Regions from separate parts of the Erwinia sp. L03-1 genome, predicted to be linked through region 1. Evidence: predicted binding sites of a transcription regulator. Region 1 holds the regulator's gene; the other holds the start of a gene.
What was found. Region 1 encodes PurR, which represses purine synthesis genes. Its sites were predicted from a motif close to CANGCAAACGTTTGCNTG; they were not measured.

Region 1 (3,413 bases):
TCCATTGCGTTCAAAAAATTTGCAGGCAAAAAATGTGGTCAGAACATTCCCTCGAAGTGATTGATGCCGTTGCCCGAAACGGCAGCTTTACCGCCGCGGCTGCTGAGCTGCACCGGGTCCCCTCCGCTATCAGCTATACCGTACGTCAGCTGGAAGAGTGGCTGGCCGTTCCGCTGTTTACACGCCGTCATCGCGATGTCGAACTGACCGAGGCGGGACGCTACTTCATTCAGGAGGGGCGGAGCGTAATCAAAAAAATGCTTGCCACCCGGCGTCAGTGCCAGCAGGTAGCAAACGGCTGGCGCGGGCAGCTAAATATCGCCGTAGACAGGATAGTGAAACCCCAGCGCACCCGGCAGCTGGTTGTCGATTTCTACCGTCATTTCCCGGATATGGAATTACACCTTTCCCCGGAGGTGTTTAATGGCGTGTGGGATGCGCTGGCGGATGGCCGGGTAGATGTAGCGATTGGCGCAACTCAGGCAATACCCGTTGGCGGGCGCTTTGCCTTTCGCAATATGGGCGCGCTGAACTGGCGCTGTGTGGTTAGCGCCCGCCATCCTTTGACAGAAATCTCAGGACCGGTCAGCGAGGAAGCCATCCGCGAATGGCCCTCTCTGACGCTGGAAGACACATCCCGCGCGCTGCCCAAGCGCACTACCTGGACGCTGGATAATCAGCGTCGGCTGGTGGTGCCCGATTGGGAGAGCGCTGCGGACTGCCTGCTGGGCGGGCTTTGCGTCGGAATGGTGCCAGGACATTTTGCCCGTCCGCTGCTGAGCAGCGGCGCATTAACTGAACTTGTGCTTACCGCGACATTCCCCGACAGCCCCTGCTGCGTCAGCTGGTCGCAGCAGCAGGCCAGCCCCGCGCTGGGCTGGCTGCTCGACTATCTTGGCGACACCGGGACGCTCAATAATGAGTGGCTGAACGAGGGGGCAGAGGAATGAGCAGGCGGCTAATGGCGTTAGCGGCGATAGTCTACAAAGGGACCATCCGCCACTGAACGACGCTCGATCAGGCTGGGATGAACTTCAATCGTCTGTGGCTCCTCACGCTTGCTGGTAATACGATCCAGCAGCATTTCAAAGGCCGTTTCGCCCAGCCTCTCTTTTGGCTGGTGAACGGTGGTCAGGGCCGGGGTGAAGTAGCGCGCGTTGCGCACGTTATCATAGCCGATGACCGAGATATCCTGGGGAACGCGCAGACCCATCTCATCAGCGGCACAAATCGCCCCCATCGCCATAATATCGCCGCCGCAGAATACGGCGGTAGGCCGCTGCTTCTGGGATAAAATTTGCTGCATGGCACGATAGCCAGATTCGGGTTCGAAATCACCCTGTACCAGCCACTCATCGCGCAGGGTGATCCCCGCTTCGGATAGCGCCTTTAGAAAACCGGCATGACGGCCACCGCCGGTGTTACGCTCCAGCTGACCGGGAATGACGCCAATATCGCGATGGCCGCGCTCAATCAGATAGCGGCCTACCAGATAACCGCCCTCAAAGGCGTTATCCAGCACCGTATCCGTAAAATCACCGCGTGACTCGCTCCAGTCCATGACGACCATAGGAATATTTCGGTTATCTTCAAGCATCTGGATCAGTTCATCAGGATACTCGGAGCACATCACCAGCAGGCCATCGACGCGCTTTTGCGCCATCATTGACAGATACGCCTGCTGTTTGACCAGATCGTTGTGCGCATTGCCCAGAATCAGGGTGTAACCGCTGGCAAAGCAGCTGTTCTCCACGGCTTCAATAATCTCGGCAAAGTAGGGTGCCTCGCTGGACGTTGCCAGCAGGCCGATGGTCCGGGTGTGATTAACCTTGAGACTGCGGGCGACCGCACTTGGCGAATAATGCAGTTCGCGGATGGCAGTCCATACTGCTTCCCGCGTGGCTTCGGCCACAAAGCGCGTTTTATTAATGACGTGGGACACCGTGGTGGTCGACACCCCGGCGCGTTTAGCCACATCTTTGATTGTTGCCATGAAATCACTACTCCTGTACTTACCGCAACTTGCTGATAAGTATATTGTTAAACGATTGCCTGAAACGGCAAAATCCGTCGCCGTTTTTTATGAATATTCGGTGGCGTCAGTAAGGAAAAGGGGGCAGTCAGCCAGGCCTGTTGCGTCGGTTGCAGACCGCGAACGCAACCCGTTGCGCAACGAAATGGAATTCTAACAAGGCTGAGCAGAGAAAACGAGATTTTTACCGCCGGGTGTGGGAAAATTGATGGTGACACAAACTGTAAGGGTATAAAGGAGTATCTGTGGACACCGATCTGAAATTGTCTCTGCTAACCACCGTTAGCGCGCTGTTAATGATTATTATTTTCAGCTTTACCGCCGTCATGCACTAAAAAAAAAGGCCGATCGTCAGATCGGCCTTTTTATATTCACTACGCGACGCGGAGATTAGCGGATCGTTCTGGGTGTCATCACCCGACGTGCGCCGATGTAGTGACTTTGCCAGTATTCATCAGCCAGCGCGCTAACCTGAATATCTTTTCCGGTACGAGGCGACTGAATAAATTTCCCGCCGCCAAGATAAACGCCTACGTGATCCGCTGTGCCGCGTCCGTTAATGCGGAAGAAAACAAGGTCGCCTTTCTCCAGCTCGCCGCGTTTGATGTTCGCCGCATCGCGCAGGTGATACATCTCATTGGCGGTGCGGGGGATCTTAAACTTAACCAGATCCTTGTAGGCATACCACACCAGGCCGCTACAGTCGAAGCCCGTTTTAGGCGATGTTCCGCCCCACTGGTAGGGTTTACCCAGCTGGCCCATCAGCTTGTTCATCGCCGTCTGACGCGCTTTTTGATAACGCGCCCGGTGTGCCTTGCTCATTTTTAGTGGGGCGCTAAGTACCTCGGCGGTCAGTTCTTCACCCTGCTCGACGGATTTGCCACGACGGTGACCATAATGCTTTTTACCCAGACTGGCCTGCAAAGCGGCTTTGTGCCTGAGGCCAGATTTCCGGGAGTGGGACGATACAGGCTGCGGCGCGAGCGTTTTTTTGGCCTTAAGGCGGGTGGCGGGTATACGGCGTGACTTGCGGGTGGACTCTTTAACTTTTTTCGTTACGCTACCCTTCACCTGCCGCCGCTTACGACGATCGTCCTCACGGGCGGCACTGCCTTCCACCTTATGGTGGTTTGCATTAACTGGAGCATGTGGCGATGCGTGCGCCACATTAAAAAAGAGCTGCGCGAAGGCCAGCATCAGGAGCGTGATAAGTAAACGCATCGTTACCATTAACTGTTTATGCTCCCGCCAGAGGCAGAAGCTCGGCTAAATTAGGATATCTGCTATACGGCAGACAAGTGAGCGCAATTCTAATCTAACTCTTTAACAAAAGGTAAGGTCTTTTTTGTTTCAATGATGTACAACAAGTAATTGTTGGCAA
Region 2 (3,413 bases), 770 kb from region 1:
TGGCGCGTGGCGCGTGGCTCACAATCCGGCGGCAGGATGTTGAGAGCAGCAAAATCTGCATGCATCTCGCTAATCATCCGGTTGGTCAGCACTTCTATCGACTCGCCGTTCTCGTTGGCACGTTTGATGATCTTGTCGTCAACATCGGTGATGTTACGCACGTATTTCAGCGAGTAACCCAGATAGCGCAGGTAGCGTGCCACCACGTCAAAAGCAACAAACGTGCGTCCGTGTCCAATGTGACAGAGGTCATAAACGGTAATGCCGCACACGTACATGCCAACAGCACCAGCATGAATGGGTTTAAATTCCTCTTTTTGACGACTCAGGGTGTTGTAAATCTTTAGCATTGAGACATTCCGTTTTTAACGTGTGCGGGATAAACCAGTTTGGTATTCTGCCGTATTGTTAACGTAACCGCCACGCAAAGCAAGGCGCTAGCGCGGTCCCGTTATGCAGCAGGGCTGACTCGACATGACAATTTGTGATATAAAAGCGGTCTGCCAAAAGCGTGCGAATGCCCTGAGGGCACCGGCACTTGCTTACCGATAAATACTTCAATTTCTACAGGATGATAATATGGTTACTTTCCAGACTAATCATGGCGATATCGTTATCAAAACCTTTGATGACAAAGCGCCAGCTACCGTTAAAAACTTCCTGGAATACTGCCGTGAAGGTTTTTATAACAACACCATCTTTCACCGCGTTATCAACGGCTTTATGGTTCAGGGCGGCGGTTTCGAACCGGGCATGAAGCAGAAAGATACCAAAGAAGAGATCCGCAACGAAGCCAGCAACGGTCTGAAGAACACCAAAGGTACGCTGGCCATGGCCCGTACTCAGGCTCCTCACTCCGCGACCGCGCAGTTTTTTATCAACGTGGCGGATAACGACTTCCTGAACTTCCGCGACGAAAGCCTGCAGGGCTGGGGTTACTGCGTATTTGCAGAAGTGGTTGAAGGTATGGATGTGGTTGAGAAGATCAAAGCCGTTGCCACCGGTCGCAGCGGTATGCATCAGGACGTGCCAAAAGAAGACGTTATCATTCAGAACGTGATCGTTAGCGAATAATGTCCTGCACGCTGTTTATCGCAGATTTGCATCTCTGCACTGAAGAACCGGCAATCACTGCCGGTTTTCTTGCTTTTTTGCGCCGTGAAGCTTTCCACGCCGATGCGTTATATATTCTCGGCGATCTGTTTGAAGCCTGGATCGGCGACGACGACCCTCAGCCGCTGCATGCAGAAATCGCCCTTGCCCTTAACGCGCTAAAGCAGCGTGACATTCCCAGCTACTTTATTCATGGCAACCGTGATTTCCTGCTGGGTAAGCGCTTTGCCGCCGCCTGCGGCATGACGCTCCTGCCCCAGGAGACGGTGCTGGAACTGTACGGTAAACGCATTCTGATTATGCATGGTGACACGCTCTGCACTGACGATGCAGGCTACCAGCAGTTTCGCCGCCGGGTTCATCAGCGCTGGCTGCAAAAACTGTTCCTTGCCCTCCCCCTCTCTCTGCGCCAGCGGATTGCCGCGCGTATGCGATCCGGCAGTAAACAGGCTAACAGCAGTAAAGATGTCGCGATTATGGACGTCAATTCCGCTGCGGTCAGCGAGTCAATGTCGCATCATCAGGTGCAGTGCCTGATACATGGCCATACCCACCGACCCGCCGTTCATCAGCTCGAGGTTAACGGCCAGCCCGCCGAGCGTCTGGTGCTGGGCGCATGGCACACCGAAGGCTCGATGATCCGCGTCAGCCCCGATGAAACGGCATTGATCGCTTTCCCCTTTTAGGCGGTTAAATGCAGTTTTTTTGCGGATGAAGGGCATACGCAACCGTTTTCCTTGCCCTCCAGTCATGTTATTCTCTCAGCCCTTCCCATCCGGCGGCCCGCTCAAGCAGGTGCAGGCCTTCCGATGACGTATGTACAATCACAGGAGTCAGACCCGCATGTCTTCCAACGCCGCATCGGCCCGCATTGCTATTGTTATGGGTTCCAAAAGTGACTGGGCAACCATGCAGCTTGCTGCGGAAATTCTCACCAGCCTGGCCGTCCCTTTTCACTGCGAAGTCGTTTCGGCCCACCGCACGCCGGACAAGCTCTTTAGCTTTGCCGAACAGGCGCAGGAAAATGGCTTTCAGGTGATTATTGCCGGTGCGGGCGGGGCGGCCCATCTTCCGGGTATGCTGGCCGCGAAGACGCTGGTGCCGGTCCTCGGCGTTCCGGTACAAAGTGCAGCCCTGAGCGGCGTCGACAGCCTTTACTCCATTGTGCAGATGCCGCGCGGTATCCCGGTCGGTACGCTGGCCATCGGCAAGGCGGGCGCGGCAAACGCAGCGCTGCTGGCTGCGCAGATCCTGGCGCTGCATGATGCAGGCCTGGCTACACGCCTCGCCGACTGGCGCAAAAGCCAGACCGACGAGGTGCTAAATAATCCAGACCCACAGGTGAACCCATGAAGCCGGTCTGCGTACTGGGTAATGGACAGCTGGGGCGCATGCTGCGTCAGGCCGGGGAGCCGCTGGGCATTGCTGTCTATCCTGTTGGCCTTGACGCCGAGCCAGAAGCGCTGCCCATTCAGCAGAGCGTGATCACCGCTGAGATTGAACGCTGGCCGGAAACGGCGCTGACGCGCGAGCTGGCCAGCCATACTGCTTTTGTTAACCGCGATATCTTTCCGCTGCTGGCAGATCGGCTGACGCAAAAACAGCTCCTCGATCGGCTGGGCCTGGCCACTGCGCCCTGGCAGCTGCTGGCCGAAGCCAGCGAGTGGCCGCAAATTTTTGCGACTCTGGGCGAGCTGGCGATCGTTAAGCGCCGCACCGGCGGCTACGATGGCCGGGGCCAGTGGCGTTTACGCCAGGGCGAAACCGATGCGCTGCCCGCTGACGGCTACGGTGAATGCATTGTGGAACAGGGCATTAACTTCTCCGGCGAAGTGTCGCTGGTTGGTGCCCGGGCATCTGATGGCAGTACGGTTTTTTATCCGCTGACGCATAACCTTCATCAGGACGGCATTCTGCGCACCAGCGTGGCGTTGCCGGAGCCGGATAAGGCCCGGCAGCAGCAGGCAGAAACGATGCTGTCGGCCATTATGCATGAGCTGAACTATGTCGGCGTGATGGCGATGGAGTGCTTTGTGGTGCCGGAAGGTCTGCTGATCAATGAACTGGCCCCGCGCGTGCATAACAGCGGGCACTGGACGCAAAACGGCGCCTCCATCAGCCAGTTCGAGCTGCATCTGCGCGCAATCCTGAACCTCCCTCTGCCGAAGCCGGTGGTCAGCACGCCGTCAGTAATGATCAATTTGATCGGCACCGGGGTTAATGTGCAGTGGTTAGATCTGCCGCTGGTGCATCTGCACTGGTACGAAAAAGAGGTTCGCGCGGGCCGGAAGGTTGGACAT

Region 2: a site for PurR is predicted at 1,835-1,852, ahead of purE (5-(carboxyamino)imidazole ribonucleotide mutase). Genes of this name have one in related genera too.

What each region holds. Positions count from the first base shown of each region.
Region 1 covers NZ_CM178762.1:2,538,141-2,541,553, reverse strand. Annotated here, with positions in the region: gene punR (DNA-binding transcriptional activator PunR) at 33-950, shown strand; gene purR (HTH-type transcriptional repressor PurR) at 968-1,993, opposite strand; gene cydH (cytochrome bd-I oxidase subunit CydH) at 2,278-2,367, shown strand; gene AC4PCC_RS11705 (C40 family peptidase) at 2,423-3,253, opposite strand.
Region 2 covers NZ_CM178762.1:3,311,237-3,314,649, forward strand. Annotated here, with positions in the region: gene cysS (cysteine--tRNA ligase) at 1-350, opposite strand, end outside; gene ppiB (peptidylprolyl isomerase B) at 580-1,074, shown strand; gene lpxH (UDP-2,3-diacylglucosamine diphosphatase) at 1,074-1,799, shown strand; gene purE (5-(carboxyamino)imidazole ribonucleotide mutase) at 1,957-2,466, shown strand; gene purK (5-(carboxyamino)imidazole ribonucleotide synthase) at 2,463-3,413, shown strand, end outside.